Regions from separate parts of the Chromobacterium sp. Ag138 genome, predicted to be linked through region 2. Evidence: predicted binding sites of a transcription regulator. Region 2 holds the regulator's gene; each other region holds the start of a gene.
The links. The regulator FliA, encoded in region 2, starts transcription of late flagellar genes. The targets are predictions, from matches to a motif close to GCTAAAGNTNNNNNNNNNNCNGCCGATAAT.
Positions count from the first base shown of each region.

Region 1 (9,822 bases), 1.0 Mb from region 2:
CCGGCCCTTTCGAGTTGACGATGCCGCTGACCCTATCCTTGGCGATCAGCGAGCCGGTCAGCCCGTCGTATATCCAGAACTCCAGATCGAACTGCCGCTGCGTGGGCACATACTTGACGCCGGCGCCGAACATGCCGGCGAAGGGGCCGTTGTAGAACGCTCCCTGCTGGCTGGTATTGTTGGATTCGAACAAGGACCTGCGCACGCCTTTGTCCATCACCGAGGTGGACAACACCCGGCCCGCCACCACGAATTGGACGTTCTCCCGCTGCCCCAGCTGGCTGGCGACCTGCCAGCCGGCATCCGGCTCGGAAACGCGGCTGTCGGCCAGCACCGAGACGGTATTGGCGTCCTTCACCACCAGCATGCTGTTGTGCACCAGCCTGCGCGCCAACTCAGTCGGCAGCGCGGTGGCCAGGTCCGGCATATCGGACGCGTCGGCCGGATGCGCGACGTCGAAATACGTGGTCACCAGCTTGCGCCTCAGCGACCGGCCCACCGGCATCTGGCAGGACGGATCACCGCGCCGCTCCGCCGCGGGAGCCTGCGAGGCCTTGGCCGGGCCGGTGTCCACCTCGACCTTGACGTGGTAAAGCTTGCCCTGCGCGTACTCGTTGACGACCCGCACCGCGCCCTGCACCGGGGACAAGGCCCTCAGCGTGCTGGATTCGCCCTGCCGGCCGGCATCGACCAGCTGCGTCGACTCGATGCGCGCGCCCTGCCGGATGGAGAGCAGCTTCAACGCGTCCTGCATCGCCATCTCCCGCGCGGCGACCGGCCCGTTGTCCAGCGGCGCCACGCCCTCGGCTGTCAGGATTTCAGCGTGCGACGGGCCCGACAAAACAAATGCCGCCGCAAGGGCGGCGGCACGGATAGCGATTCGCGTCATTACTGGGTCACGTAGAAATTGTTGCTGTAGCGGGCTGGCGAAACGGTCATGACGGCGGGCGCCGGCGCGGCCGCCGGGGCCGGCACGATCTTGGTGGCGCCGCAATTGGCTTCCGGACAGAGGGCGCCGGCGGCGCCGGTTTCCTTGGACGCCTGCATCACGCTGCCGGTCTTTTCCATCGAGTGGCGGAATTGCTTGTAGAACTCCTGGTCCAGCGTGATCTCGGCCACCGCCTCGCTGGTGCCGTCCGGCTTCATCACGGTGGAGACGATGGTGACGCCGCGCAGATAGGCGTCGACATAGGTGCGGAAGCTATCGCTGTTGGCGATCATATTGGACACCGAGCTGTTGCCGACCAGCTTCATGCCCTGCACCTGTTCCGCGATCGCGCGGAAGGCGTCCAGCCGGGCGGCCCGCATCGCCAGCAGCTTGCGCTGCGACGGCGTCAGGCTGTTGGTGTAGGGCGCGGCGCCGGAGCCGGTCACGCGGACGACGATGGGCTGGAAGGGATTGACCTCCTTGACCACGACCCTCACCTCCTCGCCGCTGGCCGTCTCGTCGCCGGAGCCGACATAACCGACGCCCGACGGCACCGAGCCGCTCTCCTTCATCGGCATCGGCGCGGACATCGCGGATGTCTGCGGGGCGGGCGTGGCGCAGGCGGTCAAACCGGCCACCAGGGCGAACAAGGCGAGGCGAGACGTACGACGGACTGTATTCATGGCAATTACCGATAGGTGTTGATGGAATGGTATGAACCATTCCCGGAGCTCGTCAACCTGAAACATCGGCAATAACTGATGAAACTTGAGAAGCGGACGGCATGCGCGGCCTCTCAGTCATGCGCGGCGGCGGCCCGGCTCATCTGCCTGGCCGAGGAAAAACCAGCCGACAGCGCCGCCTTCTCCTTGCCCAGGCCGGCCGAACGCCACTGCTGGGCCAGCGCCAGCCGCAATGCGCGGTGGTAATCGTGCGCCGAAACGCCGGCCTGGTCGCGGAACAGCCGGGACAGATGGCGCGCGCTGACGTGGACCTTGGCCGCCAGCTCGTCCAGCGGCCAGTCCCGCACCGGGTCGGCGCAGATCAAGTCCTGGGCCCGGTGCAGCGCCGGGTGCAGGTGGTTGCGCCAGGCCAGCCATGGCGACAGCTCCGGGTCCTGCGGCGAGCGGCGGAAATACACCACCATCTCGCGCGCCACCGCGCGGGCGATCGCGGGGTCGGCCAAGTCGGCGATCAGATGCAGCGCCAGATCGATGCCGGCGGTGATGCCGGCGCTGCTGTAGCAGGGGCCGTCGGCGACGAAGACCCGGTTTTCCTGCACCCGGGTCGCCGGCGCCAGCGCGCGCAGCCGCTCCAGCAGCGTATGGTGGCTGGTGCAGGCCCGGCCGTCGAACACCCCGGCCTCCGCCAGCAGCAGGCTGCCGGAGCAGACGCCGGCCCAGCGGACGCCCGGCTGGCGCCGGCGCTCGGCCAGCCAGGCGACGATGCGCCTCGCCTCCGGCCGGGCATAGGCCTCGATGGACGGCGTCGATCCCGGCACTACCACTACCGCCCCCTCCTGCAGCGCGTCCGGCAACGGCGCCAGGCCGCCCAGCGGCAGGCCCAGCGAAGTGCCCACCGCTTCCGACGCGCCTACGTAATGCAGGCGAAAATCTGCGCCCTGCAGCCCCGCCAGGCGGAAAGCGTCGGCCGGCCCGGCCAGATCCAGCAGCAGGACATTGGGCGACAGCACGAAATAAACGTCACGCACGGCTGGTTCTCCAGGAAGCGGCCAAGGCCAGCAGCCTGCCGCCGAACACCGTCGCCAGCAATCCGGCCATCAGCAGCGCGCTGCCTGCCAATTGCGCGGCGGTCAGGCTCTCGCCCAGCAGCCAGTGCGAAGCCAGCAGCCCCACCACCGGCACCAGCAGGGAGAACGGCGCCACCTTGGCCGCGGCGTGCCGCGCCAGCAGGCGGCTCCACAAGCCATAGCCGAACATGGTGGCCACGAAGGCCAGGTAGGCGACGGCGAACAGCGACTGCCCGTCGAAGCCGCGCAGCGCCGCCGCGATGCGCTCGCCGCCTTCTATCTGCCACGACAGCAGCAGGAAAGGAATCGGCGGAACCAGGCTGGACCAGATCACCAGCCCCAGCGGCTCCACTTTGAAGCCGTCGCGGCCGATCGCGCGCACCACGATGTTGGATGCCGCCCAACTGGTGGCCGCGGCGATGGTCAGGCCGAAACCCAGCGCCGTCATATTGCCGCCCTTGCCCATGCCTATCAGCGCCAGGCCGCCCAAGGCCAGCGCCAACCCCGCCAATTGGCTGGCCTGCCAGCGCTCGCCCAGGAAGACCCGGGCCAGCAACAAGGTGAAGAAAGCTTGCGACTGCAGCACCACCGAGGCGAGGCCGGCCGGCATGCCGAGCTTGATCGCGGTGAACAGGCAGCCGAACTGCCCCACCCCTACCGTCAGCCCATACAGCGCCAGGTAACGCCACGGCAGCGCCGGCCGCTTGACGATGAACACCGCCGGCAGCGCCACCAGCGCGAAGCGCAGCGCGCCCAGCAACAGCGGCGGCACGCCGGCCACGCCCCATTTGATCACCACGAAATTCACGCCCCAGACCAGCACGATGGCCAGCGCCTGCATCATGTCAGCCAGCGGCATGATCGCTCCCCGGCCACAACACCGCCTGCGCGACGATCACCCGCTCGCCGTTGAAAGTGGCGGCCGGCGAGCCGTACAGCCGGTAGCCCAGCGCCAGCGCTTCGCTGACCCGCTTGCAAAAGGCCGAATCGTCCGGCCCGGTCAGCAGCCGATATGCGGGCAGGCCATCAGGCGGAATGTCCGCTAGATGTTGCGACATGCGTTCTCCTTATTCAGACAAATCCAATGACGACACCTTATGACATGCCGGTCTCAAGCGGCAAGCGCCGGCGGCCTTCATGCAACCCTCGCCGCCCGCGCGGCGTTTGGCGCGATGCGCCCGGACGCCGCGCGGGCCGGCCAATCAGTCCTCCATCCGCCGCAGCGCCTCCTCGACCGTGACGATGGCGGCGAAACGCCCGGCCAGCACCAGCTCGGTGCGGGCGCGGATGTCGGCGGCGCTGTAAACCACGCCGCTGCCGGCATGGGTCATCGGGAAGGTCAGCGTCGCCTCGGTGACGAAGTCCACCTCGTAACCCAGGTCGGACCCCACGCGGGTGGTGGTTTCGCAGCACTGCTCGGTGCGGATGCCGGAAATGACCAGCTTCTGGATGCCATGCTTGATCAGCCAGCTCTGCAGGCCGGAATCGGTCAGCGCGTTGTGCACGTGCTTGACGAAGGTAGCCGCAGGCTGATGCGTCATCCAGTCCAGCGGCCGCACCAGGCCGGAAGCCGCGGAAAACGGACCGTCCGCGCCCGCTTCGTGCAGGATGTTGATCACCGGCACGCCGCGCGCCTGAGCGCCGGCGATCAGCGCCTGTTGCGCTTCCCGGTAGGCCGGCAAGTCCTGCTCGGTCCAGAACGGGCGGTGACGGAAGGATTCCTGCACATCGATTACCAGCAATGCGGTCTTTTTCATTTCGCCTCTCCCGGCGGTGTGGATATGGACAGCATCGTAAGGCCGACAGCGCCAGGAAATAAGGCCGCAAGCGGACAAGCGCCTGCCAAAAAAGGACATCATGCCATCGGGGCGAGCGCCGGCGTCAGTTCGTCATAGAGCAGCCAGAGCGCGGTGACGGCCATCAGCGCGCCCATCGTCAGGTTGTAAAGCAGCAAGGCGCGCGGCGCCGCCAGCCAGCGCCGCAGCTTTTCGCCGCTCCAGGCCCACACGCTGATGCAGGGCAGATTGACTACCGCGAAGGCCAGCGCCAGCAGCGAAGCCGCCAGCCAGCGGCCGCCTTCGCCTGCCGGCATGAACAGGATGGACGCGTTCAGCACCATCACCCAGGCCTTGGGATTCAGCCACTGGAACAAGGCGGCGCCGACGAAGCCGAGCGGCCGCGCCTGCTCGCGCGCCTCGGGCTGGCCGGAGCGGGCGATCTGCCATGACAGCCACAGCAAATAGACGCAGCCGGCCACCGCCAGCGGCAGCCGCCAGGCGCTGAGCCAGCCCAGCATCTGCGCCAGCAGCATGGCGACGATGAACACCTGCAGCGCGCAGCCCAGGCTGATGCCCAGCATGTGCGGCACCGTGCGGCGGAAGCCGAAATTGACGCCGGACGAGGCCAGCATCAGGTTGTTGGGGCCCGGGGTGATGGACATCAGGGCGATATAGGACAGCAAGGCGAATTCTGGCATGGCGGTTCTCCGGCGAAACGGCAAGCGGCGACAAGCCCTTGCCCACCTCGACATGCTATGCGGACCATCCTTATGGATACAGATTCAAAAATTCATTATTGATCTGGTTACAGATTGATCTTTTCAGCCACTGTCACCATCCACTATGATGAGCGCTGTACTTCTCCCCCGCCGAAAGCCGACGATGCAGAACAGCGCCTCCACCCTTTACCAGCAATTGGCAGACGACCTGTCGCTGGCGATCAGCCGCGGCACGCTGCCGCCGGGGTCGCGGCTGCCGTCGGTGCGGCGCACCGCGCACAATCGCCAGCTCAGCCTGAACACCGTGGTCAGCGCCTACCGCGTGCTGGAAGACCGCGGCCTGATCGAGGCGCGGCCGCAATCCGGCTATTACGTGCGCGCGCGGCTGCCGTCGCCGGCCAGGCAGGCCGGCACTCAGAGCAGCCCGGCCTCGCCGACCAAGCACGCGGTGCTGGACCTGATCGGCACCGTGCTGCAAGCGCAGCAGAGCGAGGGTTTCATCGATCTGGCCCTGGCCTGCCCGCGCGGCGGCGATTTCTATCCCGGCAACAAGCTGGCGCGGCTGATGGGCCAGATCCTGCGCCGCCAGCCCGGCATGGTCAGCACCTACGCGCTGCCGCCCGGCCCGGAGAAGCTGCGCACCCAGATCGCCCGCCGCGGCATGGACCTGGGCATGACGCTGCAGCCGGACGACATCATCCTCACCCATGGCTGCATGGAGGCGCTGCAGCTGGCGCTGCGCGCGGTCACCCGCCACGGCGACGCGGTGGGCCTGGAGTCGCCCACCTATTTCAACCTGCTGCCGCTGCTGGCCAGCCTGGGGCTGAAGGCGGTGGAGATTCCCACCGACCCGCAGACCGGGCTGTCGATAGACGCGGTGGAGGTGCTGCTGGCCGAGGGGCGCATCCAGGCGCTGGTGGCCATGCCCAACGTCCACAATCCGCTGGGCTGCTGCATGCCGCTGGAAAACAAGAAACGGCTGGCCCGGCTGGTCAACCAGCACAAGGTGCCGCTGATCGAGGACGCGCTGTACGCCGAGCTGCAGTTTTCCGACACGCTGGCGCCGGCGGTGAAGTCCTTCGACAACGATGGCTGGATCATCGTCTGCGCCAGCTACACCAAGACGCTGGCGCCGGATTTCCGCATCGGCTGGATGGAGGGCGGCCGCTTCGGCGCGGCGTTGCGCAAGCTGAAGTTCGCCTCGTCGGTGGCGCAGCCGGCGGTGCTGGCCGAGACCCTGGGCGCGTTCCTGGAGTCCGGCGGCTACGATCACCACCTGCGCACGCTGAAGCGCCGCTACGCCGCCCACGTGGAAAAGGTGCGCGGCCTGATCGCCCGCCACTTTCCGGCAGGCACCCGCGCCACCCAGCCGCAAGGCGGCTTCCTGATCTGGCTGGAGCTGCCCGAAGGCTGCGACAGCGTGGCGCTGTTCCACGCCGCGATGGCCGAGAAGATCAGCCTGATTCCCGGCCCGCTCAGCTCGCCCGGCGGTCGCTACCGCAACGCGATGCGGCTATCCTGCTGCTACCCGCTGGACGAACGCTACCTGGCGGCCCTGGTGCGCGTGGGCCAGCTGGCCGGCGCGCAGCTTGCGGGCGCGAGCTGAGCGCTTTTTTCCGCGATGAGAACAAAACAGCTGACCAGTCTGCCCGCTTGGCGGTACAATACCGGCTTGCCTCTGGATTTCAGCTGTCGAGCCCCGCGCGGCCCGACGCTTAGCCTCGCCTCTTGGGCTCGCCTCGCGCCCATCCCGCAAGGTCACCGAACTGAAGCTAAAACGCCTCGCTGCGGCAGTCGAACCGACAGCCACGCGAAGCCATTTCATTACCGTATGAGAAAGGAAACGCTATGTCCAAGGAAGACATGATCGAACTGGAAGGCGTCGTCATCGAAATGCTGCCCGAGTCGCGCTTTCGCGTGAGACTGGACAACAATATGGAGATTCTGGCCTACGGCTCCGGCAAGATGAAGATGCACCGCATCCGCGTGCTGCTGGGCGACCGCGTCACCGTGGAAATGTCGCCGTACGATCTGACCAAAGGCCGCATCAACTTCCGCCACCCGACCGCCAACCCCGGCGCCGGCCCGCGTCCGTCGCACCACCGCCGCTGAGCGCCTGCGGCCGTTTTTCGGCCCTGTGCGCTCCGCCTCGGCCCCTCGGCTCTGGCCCCTCGCCGCCCGGCGCTTCCTCTACGGATTGAACTAGCGGCACCCATTCGCATTTGACATACTTCATATTGGTTCCATAGTGGTATTACGTGCCGTCCGGCATGCCCCACCATCGAGGAACCGATATGAAATTATTCGCATCCCTTGTCCTGTCGCTGCTGACGGGCTCCGCGCTCGCCGCTCCATGGAACGCCGGCGCCGCCTACCAGAAAGGCCAGACCGTCCAATGGCAGGGCCGCGACTGGCAGGCCAAATGGCCCACCCGCGGCGAAACCCCGGGCGCCAACCCCAAGGGATCGTGGGTCGCCCATGTCGGCGGAACCTTGCGCAAGCTGGATGACGCCGCGCCGCCCGTTCCCACCCTGCAGCAAGCGCTGCAACACGAAGCCGACCTGACCAACAACGACTTCTTCCGCAAGGTGAAGGCGTCCATCCGCACCCTGCCCAACGACCAGGTGGAGCAAGTGGCCCCCGGCCGCGCCGCCAATCCGGCCAACGCGCGCCGCGTCGAGCGGCTGCTGCCGCCGGCCAAATGGGACTACTACTTCAGCCGCCGCGACCCCAGCTACACCTACACCCGCTTCCTGCAGGCGGTGGCCAAATTCCCCGGCGTCTGCGACGACTACAGCGACGGCCGCGACGCCGACGCCATCTGCCGCCACAGCCTGGCCACCATGTTCGCCCATTTCGGCCAGGAAACCGGCAACCACGACTCCAGCGACACCGTGCCACAATGGCGCCAGGGCCTGGCCTACCTGCGCGAGATGGGCTGCACCGACAGCGGCAGCGCCTGCGGCTACAACACCGAGTGCGACGATCCGGTATTCAGCAAGGTGTGGACCTGCGGCAAGAACGCGGACGGCAGCTGGAAAAAATACTACGGCCGCGGCGCCAAGCAGCTGTCGTACAACTACAACTACGGCCCCTTCTCGCAGGCGATGAACAACGGCGACCAATCGGTGCTGCTGCAGAACCCGGACCTGGTGGCCAGCACCTGGCTCAACCTCGCCTCCGCCACCTTCTTCTTCGTCTATCCGCAGCCGCCCAAACCCTCGATGCTGCATGTGATTGACGGCACCTGGGTGCCCAACGCCGCCGACATCGCCGCCGGCGCCGGCAACAACTTCGCCACCACCATCCAGATCATCAACGGCGAATGCGGCGGCGGCACCGAGCGCCAGGCCGCGCAGAACCGCATCGACTACTACAAGCAGTTCGCCCACGATCTGGGCTGGGACTACGGCAACGAACAGCTGTCCTGCGCCAATATGCAGCGCTTCACCTCCGCCAGCTCAGCCGCCTACAACATCTACTGGGAAAAAGACTGGCAGTGGCAGCACGACTACCAGTGCCAGCTGGTCAGCTACCAGACGCCGTACAGCGCGCTGCAGGCCGGCAACTACCAGCGCTGCGTGGAAGACAACTGGGGCGTCAAGCTAAAATAAGCCCCTTCGCCGCGCCGGACCGCCCGCGCGGACCGGCGCGTTTTCCAGATGACGGATGGCCCCGTTGCGTTTACCATTCAGCCCTTCCCCGCAGTCCCGCACACCAAAGCCCGCCGCCTCGCGGCGAGTCGCAGCCCATTGGCCCTGCGCAGACGCGGCTCCGCCCTTGGCCAACCTTATCCGACGCACGACATGACCCAGACTCCGCAGCCCGCCGCCCCAGCGCACCCCATCGCCCACTGGCAGAAGGACGGCGCCGAGCGCAGCGCCCGCTGGCGCTCCGAAGCCGGCCTGCCGCCGCCCAAGCGCATCGTGATCGCCGACGACAGCCTGTCCGCCGACGCCGCCTACAAGCTGGCCTGCGAAGGCGGCACCCTGCTGTGGCGCGGCGACTACCAGAACGCCCGCCAACTGCTGCAGGCATTGGCGCGGCGCGTGGACCGCAAGGGCGCCAAAACCGGCGCCACGCCGCTGGAATCGTTCCACCTGCACCGCCAGGCCCAGGGACGCCGCGCGCAGATCCTGTCGCGGCTGGTGCTGCCGCTGGACGCCGACTACGCCATCCCGCTGCGCCGCGCGCCCGACCTGCGCCAGGCCTGCCTGGAAGCCTACGGCGAGGGCGGCGAAGCGTCGCTGGTCTCGCTGCGCGAGCTGCTGGGCCTGATCGGCGCGCACGAATGGCGCAAGAAAGGCGTGGAAGTGAAGGCGCTGGCCGCGCGCATCCACCCGCACTACGGCGTGTTCGCGCCGATTCGCGGCGAATACGTCGACCTGGCGGCCGACGCCCCGCTGCCGGGCGCCGAGCTGGCCTTCGACATCGGCACCGGCAGCGGCGTGCTGGCGGCGCTGCTGGCCAAGCGCGGCGTGGCCCGCGTCGTCGCCACCGACCAGGACGAGCGCGCGCTCGCCTGCGCCGCCGACAATCTGCAACGCCTGCGGCTGGACGGCCAGGTGGAGTTGCGGCGCGCCGACCTGTTCCCGGAAGGACGGGCGCAGCTGGCGATATGCAACCCGCCCTGGCTGCCGGCCAAGC
Region 1 covers NZ_JBUPWA010000001.1:4,983,430-4,993,251, reverse strand. The annotation lists gene ACY3GB_RS23135 (flagellar assembly protein T N-terminal domain-containing protein) at 1-889, opposite strand, end outside; gene ACY3GB_RS23130 (LPP20 family lipoprotein) at 889-1,611, opposite strand; gene ACY3GB_RS23125 (GlxA family transcriptional regulator) at 1,725-2,639, opposite strand; gene ACY3GB_RS23120 (EamA family transporter) at 2,632-3,537, opposite strand; gene ACY3GB_RS23115 (DUF1737 domain-containing protein) at 3,524-3,736, opposite strand; gene ACY3GB_RS23110 (isochorismatase family protein) at 3,881-4,435, opposite strand; gene ACY3GB_RS23105 (LysE family translocator) at 4,534-5,154, opposite strand; gene ACY3GB_RS23100 (aminotransferase-like domain-containing protein) at 5,339-6,781, shown strand; gene infA (translation initiation factor IF-1) at 7,024-7,287, shown strand; gene ACY3GB_RS23090 (glycoside hydrolase family 19 protein) at 7,470-8,789, shown strand; gene ACY3GB_RS23085 (methyltransferase) at 8,982-9,822, shown strand, end outside.
Region 1: ACY3GB_RS23130 (LPP20 family lipoprotein) is a predicted target of FliA. The motif match lies at 1,673-1,702, and genes of this name have one in related genera.

Region 2 (9,822 bases):
GACCTTCGCCGTCACCATGACCGGGGTCGCGTTGCTGATGGTGATGGGCGGCAAACTGGGACGCTTCCTCGGCGATACCATGCATCGCCTGCTGTCCTTCGACCAGGCGACGGTGCAGAACGCCGAGCCGGCGCTGGTGCGATTCAAGGAAAGCCTGTTCGGAGCATTATGGGAATTGATGCCGTTTTTTGGCGGCCTGGCCTTGGTCGCGATTTTCACCCCCACCCTGATCGGCGGCTGGAATCTCACATTCAAGGCGCTGGAACCCAATTTCGGCAAGATGAACCCTCTGTCTGGAGTCAAACGGCTGTTTTCCCTGAACGCCGTCACCGAGGGCGTGAAGGCGATACTGAAGAGCTTGCTGATCGGCGGCATCGCCACCTGGTATATCTGGAAGGAGCGCGGCGACATCATTGGCCTGCTGTCGATGCCCCTGGAGGCCGGCATCCTGAAGATGACCGACCTGATCATCCACACCTTTTTCATCGTCACCGCCGCGATGTTGCTGCTGGTAGCGATAGACGTGCCCTACCAATTGTGGAGCTATTACAAGAAATTGCGGATGACCAAGGAAGAGGTCAAGCAAGAATACAAGGAAATGGACGGCTCGCCGGAAGTGAAAGGCCGCATCCGCCAACTGCAGCGCGAGGCCGCGCGCAAGCGGATGATGCAAGAAGTGCCCAAAGCCAATGTGATTGTCACCAACCCGACCCACTTCGCGGTGGCGCTGAAGTACGACGACACCATGCGCGCGCCGCAAGTGGTGGCCAAAGGCTCGCTGAAACTGGCGGAAAAGATCATCGACACCGGCAAGGACAGCCGCGTGCCCATCATGCGCTCTCCTCCTTTCGCCCGGGCGCTGTACTTCCATGGGGAGCTGGGCCAGGATATACCGGCCCAGTTGTACGCGGCGGCGGCCCAGGTGCTGGCCTATGTGTTTCAGCTGCAGCAATACCAATCGGTCGGCGGCGTCGCTCCGACCTTCCCGGATCAACTGGACGTGCCCGACGAGCTTGACCCGTACAGCAAACGTCAGCAAGATTCGGCGCCAGAAGAAAGCCGATAAGCCAGCATGGACTCCATCCTACAAATCCTCAAGCGCTTGAAGATCTCCCAGCTCGCCGGGCCCGTGCTCATCATCCTGATCCTGATGATGATGGTGCTGCCGCTGCCGCCGATGCTGCTGGACATTTTCTTCACCTTCAACATCGCGGTGTCGGTGATCGTGCTGTTGGTGGGCATCAATGTGCGCAAGCCGCTGGACTTCTCGTCCTTCCCCTCGGTGCTGCTGATCACCACCATGCTGCGGCTGTCGCTCAACGTCGCCTCCAGCCGGGTGGTGCTGCTGGAGGGCCATACCGGCCCCGACGCCGCCGGCAAGGTGATCGAATCGTTCTCCCACTTCCTGGTGGGCGGCAACGTCGCCATCGGCATCGTGGTATTCATCATCATCACCATCATCAACTTCGTGGTGATCACCAAGGGCGCGGGCCGGATCGCCGAAGTGTCCGCCCGCTTCACCCTGGACGCGATGCCCGGCAAGCAGATGGCGATCGACGCCGACCTCAACGCCGGCCTGATCGGCGAGGACGACGCCCGCAAGCGCCGCGTCACCATCGCGGAGGAGGCCAACTTCTTCGGCGCGATGGACGGCGCGTCCAAATACGTGCGCGGTGACGCGATGGCCGGCATCCTGATCATCCTGATCAACGTGATCGGCGGCCTGATCGTCGGCGTGGTCCAGCACGACCTGCCGGTGGGACAGGCCGCGGAAACCTACACCCTGCTGAGCATTGGCGACGGTCTGGTCGCCCAGATTCCGGCGCTGATCATCTCCACCGCGGCCGGTATCGTGGTGACCCGCGTCGGCACCGACCAGGACATGTCGGAGCAGTTCCTCGGCCAGCTGTTCACCAAGCCGCAGGTGCTGTACATCACTTCAGCGGTGATCGGCATGATCGGCCTGATTCCCAACATGCCGCATTTTTCCTTCCTGCTGATCGCCGGCTCGCTGCTGGCGCTGGCCCGATCGATGGAAAAACGCAAGCGCCAGCAGCAAGCCCAAGAACTGCAAGCCGCAGCCCAACCGGCCGCCCTGCCGGAACAGCAGGCGGCCGAAGTGGGCTGGCATGACGTCCAACACGTTGACCAGTTGGGCATGGAAGTCGGCTATCGGCTGATCCCGCTGGTGGACCGCACCCAGGACGGCGAGCTGCTGCGCCGCATCCGCGGCATCCGCAAGAAGATCGCGCAGGACCTGGGCTTTCTGGTGCCGCCGGTCCACATCCGCGACAACCTGGAAATCAAGCCCAACGCCTACCGCATCCTGCTGAAGGGCGTGGAGCTGGGCAAGGGCGAGGCCTTCATCGGCCAGTTCCTGGCCATCAACCCGGGCATGGTGAGCAAGGAGATCGCCGGCGCGGCCACCACCGATCCCGCCTTCGGCCTGCCGGCGGTGTGGATAGACGCCGGCAAGCGCGAAGAGGCGCAGAGCCTGGGCTATACCGTGGTGGACGCCAGCACCGTGGTGGCCACCCACATCTCCAATCTGCTGCAGACCCACTCCGCCGAGCTGCTGGGCCGCGAAGAGGTCCAGGCGCTGATCGACCACCAGGCCAAGGAATCGCCGAAACTGATCGAAGACCTGGTGCCCAAGGTGGTGCCGGTGAGCATACTGCAGAAGGTGCTGCAACAGCTGCTGTCGGAAGGCATACACATCCGCGACTTCCGCACCATCGTCGAAACTCTGGCCGACCACGTGCCTCAAAATCAGGACGTCGACGAGCTGACCAGCGCCGTGCGCACCGCGCTGTCGCGGGTGATCGTCCAGCAGCTGTTCCCAGGCGAGGCCGAGCTGCCGCTGATGACGCTGGAGCCGCAGCTGGAAAACGTGCTGATGCAGGCGGTGCAATCGAAAGCCGGCGGCGGGCTGGAGCCGGGGCTGGCGGAGAATCTGCTGTCAAGCGCGGCCCAGCAGACCGAGCAGGTGGAAATCCAGGGATACAATCCGGTGCTGCTGACCGCGCCGGGCCTGCGGCCGCTGCTCGCGCGTTTCCTGCGCCGGGCATTGCCGCAATTGCGTGTGATTTCGCATAATGAGATTCCGGACAATAAATCCATTCGTATAATTGCGGTAATCGGCGGCAGCAAGGGCTAAAGGCTAATCCATAATGGTGGTGAAAAAGTTCTTCGGGAAAACCACTCGAGACGCACTCAGACAAGTTCGCGAAGAACTGGGGGCGGACGCCCTGATTTTGTCCAATCGCCCGACGATGGGCGGCGGCGTGGAAATCATGGCGGTGGCCGACGCGGACGTCGCCAACCTGGCCAGCACGCTGTCCACCTCCAGCAGCAAGCATCCGCCGCGCAACGCGCCGCCGGCGGTCAACCGGCCGCAGCAACCGGCGCCGATTCCCCAAGCCAACGGCAGCGCGATGAACCGCGCCATCGCCCGCACCTACGCGATGCCGGTGGAGCCGCTGGAAAGCCCGGCCCCGCCGCGGCTGGAGGCGCGGATGGAGCCGACCTTCACTCCGCCGCGGCCCATCGCCCAACAGCCCGTGACGCAGCCGGCCATTCAGCCGGCGCCGCAGTCTCCCCCGCGCGCCGCGGCCCGGCCGTCCGCGCCGGAGCCCGCCGCGCCGCCGGCCAATGGCGAGGAGCAGGAACAGATGGCCCAGGAACTCAGGCAGATCGGCGACGAAATCAAACTGCTCAGAAGCCTGCTGCAAAGCCAGCTGGCCAGCTTCGCCTGGTCGGACATGGAGGGCAAGGCGCCCAACCGGCTGGAGCTGTTCAAGCACCTGCTGGCCATGGGTTTTTCCGCCCAGCTGATCCGCCAGCTGATCGAGAAGATGCCGGCGCAGTACCAGGCCGAGGTCGCGGTGAAATGGGCGCGCTCGGCGCTGGCTCACAATCTGAAATGCGCGGACGCCGACCGCGAGGTGATGGATCGCGGCGGCATCTTCGCGCTGGTCGGCCCCACCGGCGTCGGCAAGACCACCACCGTCGCCAAGCTGGCCGCCCGCGCGACGATGCGCTTCGGCGCCCAGCACGTGGCGCTGATCACCACCGACAGCTACCGGATCGGCGCGCAGGACCAGCTGCGCATCTACGGCAAGATCCTGGGCGTGCCGGTGTTCTCCATCCAGAACGAGGGCGACCTGCAACTGACGCTGGCCGACCTGTCCAACCGCCACATCGTGTTCATCGACACCGTGGGCATGGGCCAGCGCGACGCGCGCGTGCTGGCGCAGATAGACATGCTGCGCACCGCCGGCCGGCCGATCGAGCGGCTGCTGCTGCTGGCCGCCAACACCGACGGCCACACGCTGGAGGATGTGGTGAAGCGCTACCGCGGCGACGGCCTGTCCGGCTGCATCCTGTCCAAGATAGACGAGGCGGTGGCCCAGGGCCCCAGCCTGGATGTGATCATCCGCAACCGGCTCAAGCTCTACTATGTCACCAACGGCCAGCGGGTGCCGGAAGACCTGCACTCGGCCAACGCCGCCTTCCTGGTCGACCGCGCGATGCGCGCGCAGCAGATCGCCTCCCCGTTCGCGCTGCAGGCCGATGAAATGTCCATCATGCAGGCGGCTCAGGCCGGATGGCTATGAACGCGATGCAGGACCAGGCCGCCAGCCTCCGCCTGCTCGCCGCCCAGCGGCAGCGCGCGCCCAGCTTCGCCTTCATCGGCTCAGAACACTCCGGCACCAGCACCGTGGTGACCGAGCTGGCGCTGGGCCTCGCCTACGCCGGCCTGCGCCCCATCATGGTGGACTGCTGCCTGGGCCAGGTGCAAACCCGCCGCCTGGGCGTGCCCTCCACCGCCACGCTGGAAAGCCAGGTGGTCAGCGTTGGCGGTCTGGACGAGATGATGGTGGTGTCGCGGCAAGGCGTTCAGTTGATCAATCTCTATGCGCAGCCCGAGCAACGCGCGCTATTCTCCACCCAGCTGTGGCTGCGGCTGGGCAGCGAATTCGGCGCGCAGGAGCGGGACGCGTCGGCGCTGCTGATCGACGCGCCCGACCCGGTGCGCGACCCGATCCCGGCCAGCGTGGCCGACAACCTGGTCTTGGTGCTGACGCCGGCAGCCGATTCGCTGACCGCCGCCTACGCTAATATCAAGCGCCTGGCGAGCCGTTACGGCCGCCAGCGCTTCAACGTGCTGATCAACCGCGCGCGGCATCTGGAAGAGGCCCACGAGCTGTTCACCCGGCTGTCGGCGGTCACCAGCGAATTCCTGACTGTTTCGCTGCGCTGGGTGGGCTTCGTGCCGCAGGACAACGCGGTGCGCCGCAGCCAGACGCTGCGCCGGCCGCTGATGGAGGCGTTCCCGGACAGCGAGGCGGCGATGGCCTTCTCGCAACTGTCGGCGGTGCTGCCGCAGTGGGACGCGCCGGAAACCAGCCGCGACAGTACCGGATACATGGACTTGCTGATTGCCGCCTCGCGCGATTGGGCCGAGGCAGATGGAGCCAAACCCTTATGACCTTTCCGTCCTTCCGCCGATCGGGCTATGCCGCAGCAGCCCCCAGCGTCGAGATCGACGTAGAGGCCTATACCCCGCTGGTGCGCAAGCTGGCCAGCATCATGATCGCCCGGCTGCCGGCGTCGGTGGAGCTGGGCGACCTGATCCAGGTCGGCATGATCGGCCTGATCGAGGCCGCCCGCCAGTTCGATCCCGCCCAGGGCGTGCAGTTCGAGACTTTCGCCAGCCAGCGCATCCGCGGCGCGATGCTGGACGAACTCAGGCGCGAGGACTGGCTGCCGCGCCAGGCGCGCCGCAACTCCCGCCAGATAGAGGAGGCGATCTCCAAGCTGGAACAGCGGCTGGGCCGCTCCCCGCTGGAATCGGAAATCGCAGCGGAAATGGGCATTGAGCTGGAGCAGTACCAGGAGATGCTTGGCGATTGCAAGGGCACCACGCTGCTGCATTTCGAGGACTTCGGCGGCGGCGACGACGAAAGCAGCCACAATCCGGTGACCAATGTCGCCGACGAGGATTCGCCCGACCCGCTGGCCGCCTTCTCCGACGACAGTTTCCGCCGGCAGCTGATCAGCGCGATCAAGTTCCTGCCCGAGCGCGACCAGTTGGTGATGGCGCTGTACTACGAACAAGAGCTGAATCTGAAGGAAATCGGCGCGGTGCTCGGCGTCACCGAATCCCGCGTCTGCCAACTGCACAGCCAGGCCATCGCCCGTCTGCGCGCAAAATTGAAAGACTGGCTGTAAGGGAAGGCCCGGTGACGGGTCTCAGACCAGATCGATAACGGAACCTTTTTGTGGACAAGATCAGTCTTATCGCCATTGTAATGGGCTTGACCGCCATCATCGCCGGCCAGGCCATCGAAGGGGGCAGCATCGGCTCGCTGATGCAGCTGACCGCCTTCATGATCGTCATCGGCGGCACTACCAGCGCGGTGATGCTGCAAAGCACGCCCAAACAGTTCATGGCCGGGCTGCGCATGCTGCGCTGGATATTCCGCCCCCCCAACTTCGACCACGAAAAAATGATCCGCGAAGTCATCAACTGGAGCCAGACCTCGCGCAAGGGCGGCCTGTTGGCGCTGGAAGGCCTGATCGCCACCCAGCGCGATCCGTTCACCAAGAAAGCGATGCAGATGCTGGTGGACGGCACCGAGCCGGACACGCTGCGCGCGGTGATGGAAGTGGAAATCAGCATGTTCGAACACGCCCGCAAGCAGGCAGCCCGCATCTGGGAGTCGGCCGGCGGCTACGCGCCGACCATGGGCATTCTGGGCGCGGTGCTGGGCCTGATCCACGTGATGGAAAACCTGTCCGACCCGACCAAGCTGGGCGGCGGCATCGCCGTGGCCTTCGTCGCCACCGTCTACGGCGTCGGCTCGGCCAACCTGTTTTTCCTACCCATGGCCAACAAGCTCAAACACCTGGTGGCGTCCGAGGTGGCGATGAAGGAGCTGGTGGTCGAGGGTGTGGTGGCGATCGCCAACGGCGAGAACCCGCGCATCATCGAAAGCCGGCTGCGCGGCTATCTGGCGATGCACGAGTAATCCCTCTTGATTTTAAAAAAAGAGCAGGCGTCACCGCCCGCTCCTTTCTCATCTACATCGTCACCAGATCCCTATCCGGCTTGCGCAGCTCGCTCTCCAGCAGCTTGTAGTAATCGAGATCGAAAGCCGGTTCGCCCTCCAGCGCGCCGCCATTGCGGCGGCTGCCCAGATAGCACCAGCGGTCGAACAGGTGTTCCACCACATCGCCGCACACCTCGTCGCGCTCCGCCACCGCCACCGCGCCCTCGAACGGCCATGGCTTGACCTTGAGCCGCTGCAGCGCCGCCAGCAACCTGGCGTTATGGCTGTCGGCGCCCTCGTCGCCGACGCAGGCGCCGCGGCAGCGGCGGATCCGGTAGGCGGCGCAAGGGGCGCCCTTGCGGCTGGTCACCTGCTCCACCCCCAGCACCGACTGGCACAGCCCCTGGGCCAGCGCGATCTGGGCCAGCGCCTTCCGCGCCTCGCGCGCATGGCGGAACAAGCCGTAGAGATCGGCGGTGCGGGTGAAATCGATGTCGCGGGCGGATACCGGGACCGGCCGCGAAAAAGCGTCGTCGCCGGCTTGCAGCTGCAGCGTGCACACCTCGCCCATCATCCTGGCCCGCGGGTTATGGACCGGCTGCAAGCGGCCAAGCCACTGCAGCTCCAGCAAACGCGCGCCGAACTCGCTCAAGCTTTCGCGCCACTCCACCCTCGCCACCGGCTCGTCTATCCGCACCTCATGGCTCTTGTGCCCGGGCTTGCGTTCGGCGAAGTGGCCCAGCGCCTTGCGGTACAGATTGGTCGCGCGGCCGACATACAACGCGCGGCCATCCTCGCCGAACATCGCGTAGACGCCGGCCGAGTCCGGCATCTCCTCCAGTTGCTGCTGCAGCTCAGCCGGCAGGCTGGACAACTCAGCCGGCTGCGACAGCAGCTGCGCCGCCTCATGCGCCACCTTGTCCTCGCCCAGTTCCGCGCCGGCGACCTGGATGAAGCGGTAAACCGCCTCGGCGTCGGCCAGCGCGCGGTGGCGCTCCGGCATTTCTATGCCATGGCGGGCGATCAGGCTGTCCAGGCTGTGCTTGAAATACTGAGGATACAGCCGGCGCGACAGCTTGACCGTGCACAGCGCGCGCGCCTGGAAGCGCAGGCCGTGGCGGCGGAATTCGTTCCTGAGGAAGCCATAGTCGAAGCGGGCGTTGTGCGCCAGCAGCAGGCGGCCGCGCAGCGTGGCCAGCAACTCGTCGGCCAGTTCGGCGAACGGCGGCGCGCCGGCCACCATCTCGTTGCTGATGCCGGTCATGTTCTCGATGAAGGGCGGAATGGGCTGGCCAGGATTGACCAGCCAGGACAGGCGCTCGACGCGTTCGCCGTCTATCAGCACCACGCCGACTTCGGTGATGCGGTCGCGCGCGATGTTGCCGCCGGTGGTTTCCAGGTCGATGATGGCGCAAGGCTGCGCAAACAGGGTATTCAATCTCGCTTCGCTTTCGTGTCTTGCGGCCACGCCGACAACATGTCAAGTGGATGAAAATGTTGGCCCGCCGCGACAGGGACAGCTGCCGAGTTTACCGGCTTTGCAAAAAAAATCCTACGAAGTGTTGACAGAGAAAACCCCTCTCTGTAATATCCGGTCTCTCGCAAGACACAACGTCTCGCGAAACAGTGCACCCGTAGCTCAGTTGGATAGAGTATCTGGCTACGAACCAGAGGGTCGGGCGTTCGAATCGCTCCGGGTGCACCAAAAATCAGCGTCCCTATAGTTTAGCGGTTAGAACACCGCCCTTTCACGGCGGTAGCCGGGGTTCGATTCCCCGTGGGGACGCCAGGATTCAGAAAAAAGCCTCGCATGAAGATGCGGGGCTTTTTTCATTCCATCAGCCAATCCCCCAATATGCCGCCGCGTCATTTGCATTGCCATTTTTCTTCGCACAACAAAAATGACATGGAGATATCCTGTTCTTCCTGATATCCATACAAGAACAGGCCCGCCGTGCATTCCGCGAAAACTCCACCCTACCCCAAGCTGCTATCCGCCCTGCTGCTTTTCTCCGCCTGGCCAGCCCTGGCCGACACGCCGCCGACCGACTCTCTGGAGCGCGTGACCGTCACCGGCTCGCGCATCGCCCGCTCCGCCAAGGAAGGTCCGACCAGCGTCACCGTCATCAGCGGCGACGACATCGAAAAGCAGGGCTACACCAACGTCTACGACGCCCTGAACAACTTGACGCAGAATACCGGCTTCACCCAGGGCGCCGACTTCGGCAACACCTTCACGCCGGCCGCCAACGCCATCAGCCTGCGCGGCCTGGGGCCCAACCACACGCTGACGCTGATCAACGGCCGCCGCATGGCCGACTACCCGATCGCTTACGAGGGCGAGGTCAACTTCGTCAATCTGGCCAACATCCCCGCCGCGCTGATAGACCGCATCGAGATCCTGAACGGCGGCGCCTCCGCCATCTACGGCTCCGACGCCATCGCCGGCGTAGTCAACATCATTCTGAAAAAGAAAACCGACGGCGCCGCCGTCAACGTCAAGATCGGCTCCACCGAGCATCACGGCGGCGAAAACGCCAGGCTGCAGCTGACCGGCGGCAAAAGCTGGGACCAGCTCAGCGTGATCTACGGCCTGGAGCTGAGCAAACGCAACGCGATCTGGTCGCGCCAGCGCGGCTTCATGTCAGACTCCACCGCCCTCGGAGAAGCCCCTTCCGCCATCCTGGCGCGGCGCATCGCCGGCGGCGCCTATCTCGATGCCGGCAGCGCCTGCGGCAATTTCGCCGGCATGTTCGCGGGCAGCGTC
Region 2 covers NZ_JBUPWA010000001.1:3,963,386-3,973,207, reverse strand. The annotation lists gene flhB (flagellar biosynthesis protein FlhB) at 1-1,066, shown strand, start outside; gene flhA (flagellar biosynthesis protein FlhA) at 1,073-3,157, shown strand; gene flhF (flagellar biosynthesis protein FlhF) at 3,171-4,616, shown strand; gene ACY3GB_RS18640 (MinD/ParA family ATP-binding protein) at 4,613-5,491, shown strand; gene ACY3GB_RS18635 (RNA polymerase sigma factor FliA) at 5,488-6,234, shown strand; gene ACY3GB_RS18630 (flagellar motor protein) at 6,285-7,034, shown strand; gene ACY3GB_RS18625 (exonuclease domain-containing protein) at 7,087-8,493, opposite strand; tRNA gene ACY3GB_RS18620 (tRNA-Arg) at 8,684-8,760, shown strand; tRNA gene ACY3GB_RS18615 (tRNA-Glu) at 8,770-8,844, shown strand; partial or broken gene ACY3GB_RS18610 (TonB-dependent receptor plug domain-containing protein) at 9,010-9,822, shown strand, end outside.

Region 3 (9,822 bases), 1.8 Mb from region 2:
TTCACCCCGATGCCAGCGGCATTGATCTTGTCGTTGATGGTCTGCAAAGACACGGCCTCGTCAGGCTTGCTTCGCAAAGTGACTGTCTGCGTCTTGCCATTAACCAGAAAGGAAATGGAATCCGGCGCTGAGTCGATCTTCTCCTTCGGGTCCTTGATATTCGGTTTCGTGTCCGTAGGACTCAAAGCTCCGACATGATCGAACACCAACTGGCGGCTCGTCGCCAAGTTGTCGACATTCACCTGATAGGTGCCGGAACTGCCTCCGCTGGTCGTAGAAACCGACCCCATCGAAGCATCGCTGACAGTGGCCTTGAACACCTGCAAAAAGCGGCCAGACGACAAACCAGTCAACGCCGTCTGCAAAGCGGATAGCGAAGAGCTGAGCTTGCCCACGGTACTGAGCTGGGTGTTGTATTGATCAGCGCGCTGCAGGCTTTCATTGAGCGGCCTGCGCTCTATCGACATCAATTGGCTGACAATGCCTTGTACATCCAATGCACCCACGGAACTGGTAATGGCTGCCATGTCATCCCCATGTTTAGCCGCATCAGGACAAAGGGATCAGGCTTTGTCCTTCAGCAAAAGGCCCTTGAAGTCGCCTATCGCCTTGGCGATGCGCAATGCTTCTTCGGACGGAATCTGACGAATAACCTTGTTGTTCTCTTTGTCGACGACCTTGACCACAGTGGCGCCAGTCTCCTTGTCGACAGAGAACAGCAAGGAGCTGTTATACAACGAAGCCGTGTTGTTCAACTGCTTGACCGAATCTTCCAGCTGCTTGGTCAAAGATTGCTGTTTTTGCTCCGAATCCCCCGTCGCTTGTTGCTGCTGGTTCTGCCCAACCGCGGCAACAGCTTGGGTCGTGTCCGCCAACACCGGCTGGCTTTGATCAGTCGCAGGAGCTTGCGCCAGCTCGACCAGTTGCTGACGCTGTACTGGAGCGGATGCCGTCGGGACGGAAGGCGATAAGATGGAAGGGATTTGCATGATCACGCTCCTCGTGACCGCAGCTCCGGCTGCCCAACCGGAGCTGCGACTGGCTATACCATCAGTCTACTACTGTTACTGCAGCAAAGTCAGGGCTGCTTGGGGCAGGGTATTCGCTTGTTTCAGGATGGAAGCACCCGCCTGCTGCAGAATCTGGTTCTTAGTCAGGTTAGCCGTTTCCGACGCAAAGTCCACATCCACGATGCGGCTGTTGGCTGCAGTCAGGTTTTGCACGTAGTTTTGCAGGTTCGCCACGACAGCGTCAAACCGGTTCTGCACCGCACCCCAAGTGGAACGCACGGTCGAAATTTCCGCGATATCCGAATCCAGAGCCGACAGCACGCCGGACGCGCCGGACTGCGTCGTCACGCTGATGGTGCCGGTAGCGCTCAGCGAGGAGTTGTAGCTACACAGCACGCCACCGGAGGTCAAGTCCACCGAGGAGATCGACACCTGGTTATTGGCCGCGCCGGAAGAGCCTACCTGGAAGGTCAGGCTGCCGCCACCGGACAGCAACTGGGTGCCGTTGAACTGCGTGGTCTGAACGATACGCGAAATTTCCTGAGTCAGCTGGTCCACTTCGTTTTGCAGCTGCGAACGGTTAGTGTTGCTGACCGAGCCGTTGGCGGACTGAACCGCGATTTCACGGATACGCTGCAGGTTGTTGGCGATCTGACCCAGCGCGCCTTCAGCGGTTTGCCCGACGGAAATGCCGTCGTTGGCGTTGTTGACCGCTTGGTTGTTGCCGCGGATCGCAGCCGTCAGCGTCTGCGAAATCGCCAGACCGGCCGCGTCGTCCTTGGCGCTGTTGATGCGCAAGCCAGAGGACAGACGTTGCAGCGACTTGGTCAGCGCCATCTCCGAATGGTTCAGGTTTAGCTGCGCTTGCAGCGAGGATACGTTGGTGTTGACGGTAATGGCCATGATGACTCTCCTGATACTCAGTGTGGGCAAAGAGGCTTGCTTACACTGCTTATCGGCTAGCGCATTCCGAACTTTATGGTGAAGGTGTGAATTTTCACACTTGACACGCCATCAACACCAAAATCCCGCTTATCTCATCCTGCCGCTCCTGTTCGATCTTTCCTACGCATCCGCTTGGCGACCAGGCCATTTAAGCAACCCGGTCGCCTTCGCCTTTGTTATTGCAACAGGGACAACGCGGCCTGAGGCAACGAGTTGGCCTGCTTCAGGATGGAGCCGCCGGCCTGCTGCAGAATCTGGCCCTTGGTCAGGTTGGCGGTTTCCGACGCGAAGTCGACGTCCATGATGCGGCTGTTGGCCGCGGTCAGGTTCTGGGTGTAGTTGCCCAGGTTGGCCACCACCGCGTCGAAGCGGTTCATCACCGAGCCGAAGGTGGAACGCATGTCCGAAATCTTGGCGATGTCTTCGTCCAACAGGTTCAGCGCCTTGGCCGCGCCATCCTGCGAGGTCACATCCACGGTTTTCACCGCCAACAGATTAGCATTGAAGGAATGCAGGCCGCCGCTGGCGCCGATAGCCGGATTGGCGTTGCTGAACGTGGTCTGGGCATCCTTGGCGGTATCCATCGCCGTCCGGGCATTATCCAGCGCTGTCTTGGCAGCCGCCTTGCCTGCGGCATCCGCCGCCTGCCAAGCTTTGTCGGCATCGTCCACCGCCTTGCCCTTGGCGGCGAGATCGAGATCCAGATAGGATTTTTGCGCATTCAGCGACTTGCGCTTCATTTCGTCGGCAGTCGCCTGGGTCACGCCAGGCTTCGGATTACCGGTAGTCGCATCGACAACGGCTTGATATGCCGTGTCCGCGGCAGTCGCCGCAGTCTTGGCGTCGGCAGCGGCCTTGGTCAGGTCTGCGGTGGAGCCGGAAAGGGTATTCGGGGTCGACTGGGTCAAATCCACGGTCTGGATGTTGATCTGGTTATCCGCCGCGCCCTTGGAGCCAACCTGGAAGGTCAGCGTGGCGCCGCCGGCCAGCAGCTTGGTGCCGTTGAACTCGGTGGTCTGAATGGTGCGGGAGATTTCCTGGGTCAGCTGGTCGACTTCGTTCTGCAGCTGCGAACGGTTCTTGTCGCTGACGCCGCCGTTGGACGCCTGCACCGCGATTTCGCGGATGCGCTGCAGGTTGTTGGCGATCTGGCCCATCGCGCCTTCCGCGGTCTGGCCGACGGACACGCCGTCGTTGGCGTTGCGCATCGCTTGGTTGTTGCCGCGGATGGCGGAGGTCAGGGTCTGGGAGATGGCCAAACCGGCGGCATCGTCTTTGCCGCTGTTGATGCGAAAGCCGGAAGACAGACGCTGCAGCGACTGGTTCAGACCCATGCTGGAGTTGTTGAGGTTCAGTTGCGCCTGCAGCGAGGACAGGTTGGTGTTGACGGTAATTGCCATTTCATTCCCCTTATCGGCCCACAGGGCCATCGAATTTTCTTGCCTGTTGAAGACAAGATCGGCCGACAGGAGGAATTTGTTATGAAAACGGTATTATTACCAAAAATGAGCGGTGCTAATCATTCTTACAAGCAATAAACAACTCATATTCTAGGATCAGTTGGAATGAAAAACCGGCCACCTCCATCCATTTAGACGGAGCGGCCGGTAGCCCTGGGTCTGCCGAATAGGTCAGCCGTGCAGCACGCGCAGCCAATCCTCGTGGTGATCGTCCAGCCAGTAGTCGCGTCCGACCCAGGCCCGCAAACGGTCTCCCTCCTTCGCCAGCGCATCCAGATCGTGGACACGCGCGCGTATCGCCTCCACCCAGGCCTCGGCGCGGTTGGGCACGCGGCAAACCGGCGCCTGGTTGCTCTGGTAGGGGTAGATGTCGGTGCACACCACCGGCCAGCCCAGCACGCCATACTCCAGCAGCCGCAGATTGCTCTTGGCCTCGTTGAAGGGATTGACCTCCAATGGCGCCACCGCCAGATCCAGATTGAGGGAGGCCATCTTCTCCGGATACTGCGAGAACGGCACCGGCTGGTGGAACTCCTTCACATAGGGTTTGAACTGCGGCAGCGTCATGCCCATCAGGACCCAATCCACCTCTTGATGGGTCTGTTTCATCACCTCCAGCAGCAATTCAAGATCGCCGCGGTGCTGTGACGCGCCGACCCAGCCCACTCGCGGTTTATCGCCCGCTCGGCGCTCAGACTTCAGCTGTTGCCAGATGCTCTTGCGCAGCCGGTTCGGTATCACCTCGATCCGGTCTATCATGCCCTTGCAGAAATGCTGCAATGGCTCGGTGGAGACCACCAGCGCGTCGCAATGCTTCAACGACTGGCGCAAGCGCTGCTTGGCATCCGGGAATTGCCACTTCCACAGATCGTACAAATCGCTCTTCAACGGCAAGCCGCCCACCATGTCGTCGATGCCGAACACGATCCGCAATTGCGGCAGGAAGCGGCGGTAATTCTGCATGGCGAACTGGAGCTCGTCGGTAATCGCGGTATGCATGAGCAAGGTATCAGGCGCCAGACGGGCCAGTTCAACGATGGAGGGCAGCCCGCGCATCGGCTGCAAAATCTCTCCATCCAGCTTGCCTTTCTCTTGCAGCACCGACAACGGCATGCTGAGACGGTATTCTCCGCTGCCGCCCGGCACCGGCATGCCCAATACCCGTTTCCGGCCGGGAATCGATGGGTCCCATGAGGCATGGCGGTCGGCATCCGGCTCCATTTTTCGGGTGCGCAGCGACAAATGGCGGTTATAGCCCGGATCGCGCTTGAGCAGCGGCAGCCAGCGCTCCAGGACCGTGAACATTTCGTCGTGCTCGCGCACCGTGGCCTCCAAGGCCACCCGTGGGTCGCGGGTCACTTTCTTGATCGTCTTGCCATGGTGGTGGTACATCACCACGTAAGGATTGTAGACATTGCGCCATCCGGCTTGCTGCACCTTGACGCAGAAATCGACGTCGTTGAACCAGACCTGAAAATTGGTCTCATCCATTCCGCCCACCTGCTGGTAAGCGGCTTTGGAGATCAATAAGCAGGCGGCGGTCACCGCGGAGTAATTCTGCATCGTCTGCGCGCGGTTCATATAGCCTGGCAGATTGATGTCCTGCGACTCGAACGCGTGCGCCGCCACCGCGAACAAGGCGCCAGGCATGCCAAGCACGATGCCGGCGTGCTGCACCTGGCCGATTTCCGGATACAACAGGCGTGCGCCCACCGCGCCCACGCCCGGTTGCTGCGCGGTCGCCAGCATGCGAGTCAGCCAGTTGCCCAACACGACTTCGGTGTCGTTGTTGAGCAGCAGCACGTATTCGCCGCGAGACTGGGCCACCCCCATATTGCATTGCGCTGAGAAATTGAACGGCGCGTCGTAGGGCAGAATCCGCACCCGGTCCGGATGACGCTGTTGCAGATCCTGATAGTACTCCAGCGTTTCAGGCTGCTCCGACCGGTTGTCCACCACCAGCAGTTCGAAATTCTGGTAGTCGGTCTTGTTGAACAGCCCCTCGATGCAGGGCTCGAGCAACTCCAGCTTGTCCCGGTTCGGAATCACGATCGAAACCAGCGGCTCGCCTTGCAGCTGGTATTCATAATGGTAGGTTCCCGTCACCAGCCCCGGCCTGACCGCCACCGGGTAGCCGCAACGCTGGCCATGGTTTTCCAGCGCCACCTGCCGCGAAGCATGGCCAAGATGATCAAACTCGGGATCGACCCAGGGCAAAGACAGCAGCATGTCATCGATATGCCCCGCCATCGACGGGCCATAGTTTTCCAACAACCGCAAAGCCAGATCGTAGCTGTAGGCTTCCGGATAAGGCTGGACGCCGCCGATCCGGATCAGGGCCTGGGTGGCAAAGGCTCCGGCATGGCTGATGTAATCCATCGACCGCAAGTATTCAGGGGAGAAGTCCGGACGGAACGCCGGCAGGAACCGCTCGCCCATCGGCGATACGATATCGCTGTCGCAATACACCATGACCTTATCCGGATGTTGGTGTATCTCCTCTCCCATGCGCACCAAGGTCTGCGGTTGCAGCCGGAACCCGGCCGGCAGCAGCCAGGTCCAGTCGGCTTGCCGGTCTGCTATATAGCTGTTGATCGCCGCGGCCACCGCATTGGCGTCGTCCATGCCCGGCACCCGCGCCCAGCCCAATTGGCCGCTGCTGGAAAATATCGGATCGGGCGCGTCCCAATCCGCCACCACCAACAGACGCCAATGCGGATACAGCTGCTTTTCCATCGCGGTGATCGAGTGCCCCAACAGCGCCTGCTTTTCCTTGGGGGCCAGCACGATCAGGTTGAACAGCGGCCGGTTTTGCCACACGGTCATCATCCGTTCGGCCAATTGCTCGGCATGCACCTCGCGGAAGTTATGGTTCTTCAGCCAGCGCATGTAATTGAGCTGGCTGCTCTGGTCGTTGTTGCTGCTGCGCCCAAGGAACGGCTTGCCAAGCTTCATCGGCATGGTCTGGCGCAACTCTTGCGGCAGCACGCTGTTCCACGCGTCCAGATAGTCGCCGATCACGCTTTCCAACGTGTTCGGGCCGATGGCCTGCTCGCGAGCGCGCTTGGCCATCTCCTTGCGTTCGACCTCGTTCTCGATCAGTTCGGAAATGGCGTCGAACCAGGCATCCGGCTTGTTTTCGACCACCCTGGCCAGGCCCGTTCCCTTCAAATCCTCGTATGGCGGCGCATCGGACACCACTGATGCCGCGCCGACGATGGAATAGTCCAACCACTTGATATTGGACTTGCAATCGTTGAAATCGTCGCGGCTCAAGGGGGCCAAGGCGATATCCAGACGCAAGGATGCCAATTGGCCGAAATACTCGTGGTACATCACGGAATCCGGCACGAAACGCACGCCCTTGCGGCCGACCATCGCCTGGGGCACATCGCCCCAGAACACGAATTTGACCAGACCGGCATAGTAGCTGTAGATGCGCGACAGGGCCGGCGCGATCATGCTCAGATCCTTGGCGTGGGTGCTGGTGCCAGCAAAGCCGATCACCACCAGCCCGTCCTGCGCCGGCATCGGCTCGACGACGCGATGCCGGCTCACCGCATTGCGCAACACCGCCACCCGCGGATTGATCGGCCTGACCTTCTCGGCCATCCGCTCGGTGCTCACCGTCACCAGCTGGCACTGCGGCATCAGCCAGTTGATGTTTTCGATGTACTGGTAATTGTCCTCATACATCGGATTGCTTGGCGGCAAGCCTGGCAGCCAGTCGTCCATTTCCAGCACGATGGGCTTCCCTGCTTCCAGTATCCGCTCGATCAACGGCTTGGACAGATGGGTGATGAACCAGCGCTGCACGATGAAGAAATCCATCGAGGCGATGAAATGCTCATCGTCCTCAAAGGCATAGTCCCCAAGAAAGCGGGTCCGCTCGATATTGTTGTAAAAATAGGTATCGATCGCGCCCGCAAGCAGCGACAGCGGATCGGCGATGCGCAGCTTGAAGCACGCGAACTCGAAAAAGTCCCGAGACAGGATGCCTACCCGCGGTTTTCTCTTTTGCATTCCGTTCAGCCTCATATGGCAAATGCGCCCTCCATGGGGCGCAAGGTAAGGGGACGGCTACGCGCCGCCTGCTAGGCTTTCTCCAACAGCAAATAGAATTGCAGCGTGCACATTTCCTGCATTTCCTCATGGGTGACGTTCTTGATCACCATCTTCTCCACCTCGATATTGCACGGCAGCGAACCCTGGGCGCGCTCCATCAGCGGCAGCAAGCGCGTATCGAGCGCATTTTTCTTGGCCAGGACCCGGTAGCCCGTCTCGCGGCAGAACTTCTGGATTTCCTTTTCGGTGAAGAAACGGATGTGGGTGATATCAAGCAAGCCTTCCCGGGCATAAGTCCAATTGCCCTTCATCAGCTCCCCGATCAACACCAGGTTGCGCACATTGGGAATGCTGACCACCACCTGTCCCTTTTCCGACAGATATTCTCGCAGTTTCACCATCACCCGCCACGGGTCGTACATGTGTTCCAGCACATCGGCCAGCAACACCATATCCAGCGAGCCCTTGGCGATCCCTTCCCGCTCGAGGTCAAAGTCCTCAAACATGCCCACCAATACCTTGTCCAGCTTGCGGCTGGCCAACTCGGCGGCGGCCTTGTTGGTTTCGATGCCCCAAACCTGGCAATCCGGAAACCGCTGCTTGGCCAGCGCGCCGTTGGCGCCGCCGGCGCAGCCTATGTCCAGCATCAGTTTGGGCCGGTTTCCTATCATGTCGATCAAATCCTGGCGGCCGGTGGTGTGATAACCCGCCGTCACGTCATGCGACTCGACGCTCAAATATTCCTGCCAGACATACTGGCCTTGCTTTTCCGGGAACCGCAGCGCCAACTGATCAATCAGATCAACCAACCTGGCGGCCGCCTTGCCGTCGACTCCGGCATTGAAGAATTCCCTCCGCGCGGCCGCCGCGTCGAGCAGGCCCTGGCGGAACTGCGCATCGCCGATCAGCTTGGCCAGTGCCAGCGGCACCTCTTGGGCCTCCAGCGTCAAGACGCCATCATTGGCGCCAAAGCTTCCTCCCGCCACGCTGCCGAAATCGCTGAGCACATTGATGGCCGGCGTGCCGGCCAGCACCGCCTCGATCGACAAGTTCGAATCATAGGAAACCACCGCGTCGCCTGCCGCCGCCCAGTACTTGGAATCGCTGACCGCGTAGCGGACGCAGTCCCCGACGCCCAGTTTCTCCGCCACGACGAAGAAGCTGTCCCGCAGCTGGTCCGCCCCAGCCATCGCCGTCACCCGGTCCTTGTACACCAACCAGGCATTGTCGAAGCCGCCATCCCGCAACTGCTTGATGGCGAAGCAGGCTTCCATCATCTGCGCCAGAGAGTCGCGATCGTCCAAAAAGCTCAGCCCCGCATTCCAGGTGGAGCCCCAGACTATCCACTGCCCATCCTGCGGCAGATTGAACGAAGCGGCGATGCTGGCCCGGATTTCATCTCGCTTGGCGCTCATCACCGGGATCACATCCCAGCCGGCCTCGCCGACGACGAAGAGATTGCCCGCCGGCACGCCCAAATCCAGGAAATACTCGACGCTGCGATTGCTGGGCAGCGCCAGATGATCGGACACCACCTCCTCGCCGATATAATCGCGCCCCATGCCCGTGCCATGCACGACCTGCAGCACGGGGATTTTCTTGCGCCGCGACCAGAGCGCCAGCGACTTGCCGTCGCGCAGCACGTCCTCATTGAGCAGCGCGATCTCGATGTCGCACATCGCCGAGATGTCATCCAGCACTTTGAACAAGCCGCGTACTGCCGGCAAATCCCGCCGCAGCGCTTGCAGCAAAGCCTCCTTCACCCGGGGATCGGCCGCGCCCGGGCTCAGCTCGCAAACAAAGCCATCCTGCTCAACCCGCTCCAGCAAGGGCTGGATTTCCGCGGCCATGCCCAAGTCGGCCGAGACCGGCAGCGATATCAACTCGCTGCCCGCCTCCTGAACCGCCTGCCGCAGGTTGTCGTTGACCATATAGTCCGGCACGAGGACCACCCGGGTGCGCCCTTGCAGATATTGCTTCAATACCGGCAAGTTCTTTTCCCACAGCGCATAGATCAAGGCAGTCGGCTTCATTCCGCGTCTCCGGCTGGCGGCTGCGACAACAGCGCGACCAGATTTCTTTGCAATTGATATTCCAGGCTGGCGGGCAACGACTCCCCATCCAGCTCGCAATAGGGTTTCATTTCATCCGAACGATGCCATTCCTTGACGAAGCTCTGGATATTGCGATCCCAAAACTCTCCCGTGCTCCAACCATTCAGCCGGGCGCCATTGGATGGAGCAAGGTCCTGCCAATCGAGGGCGTCAAGCCGCCCCAGGCAGCTGGACATCAGCATGTAGGCGATGCCGCGATTGCGCGCCCGGGACAACAAGCTGTCGAAA
Region 3 covers NZ_JBUPWA010000001.1:2,195,494-2,205,315, forward strand. The annotation lists gene fliD (flagellar filament capping protein FliD) at 1-527, opposite strand, end outside; gene ACY3GB_RS10115 (flagellar protein FlaG) at 564-989, opposite strand; gene ACY3GB_RS10120 (flagellin N-terminal helical domain-containing protein) at 1,065-1,913, opposite strand; gene ACY3GB_RS10125 (flagellin N-terminal helical domain-containing protein) at 2,132-3,355, opposite strand; gene ACY3GB_RS10130 (glycosyltransferase) at 3,587-7,438, opposite strand; gene ACY3GB_RS10135 (class I SAM-dependent methyltransferase) at 7,510-9,513, opposite strand; gene ACY3GB_RS10140 (class I SAM-dependent methyltransferase) at 9,510-9,822, opposite strand, start outside.
Region 3: ACY3GB_RS10120 (flagellin N-terminal helical domain-containing protein) is a predicted target of FliA. The motif match lies at 1,962-1,991, and genes of this name have one in related genera.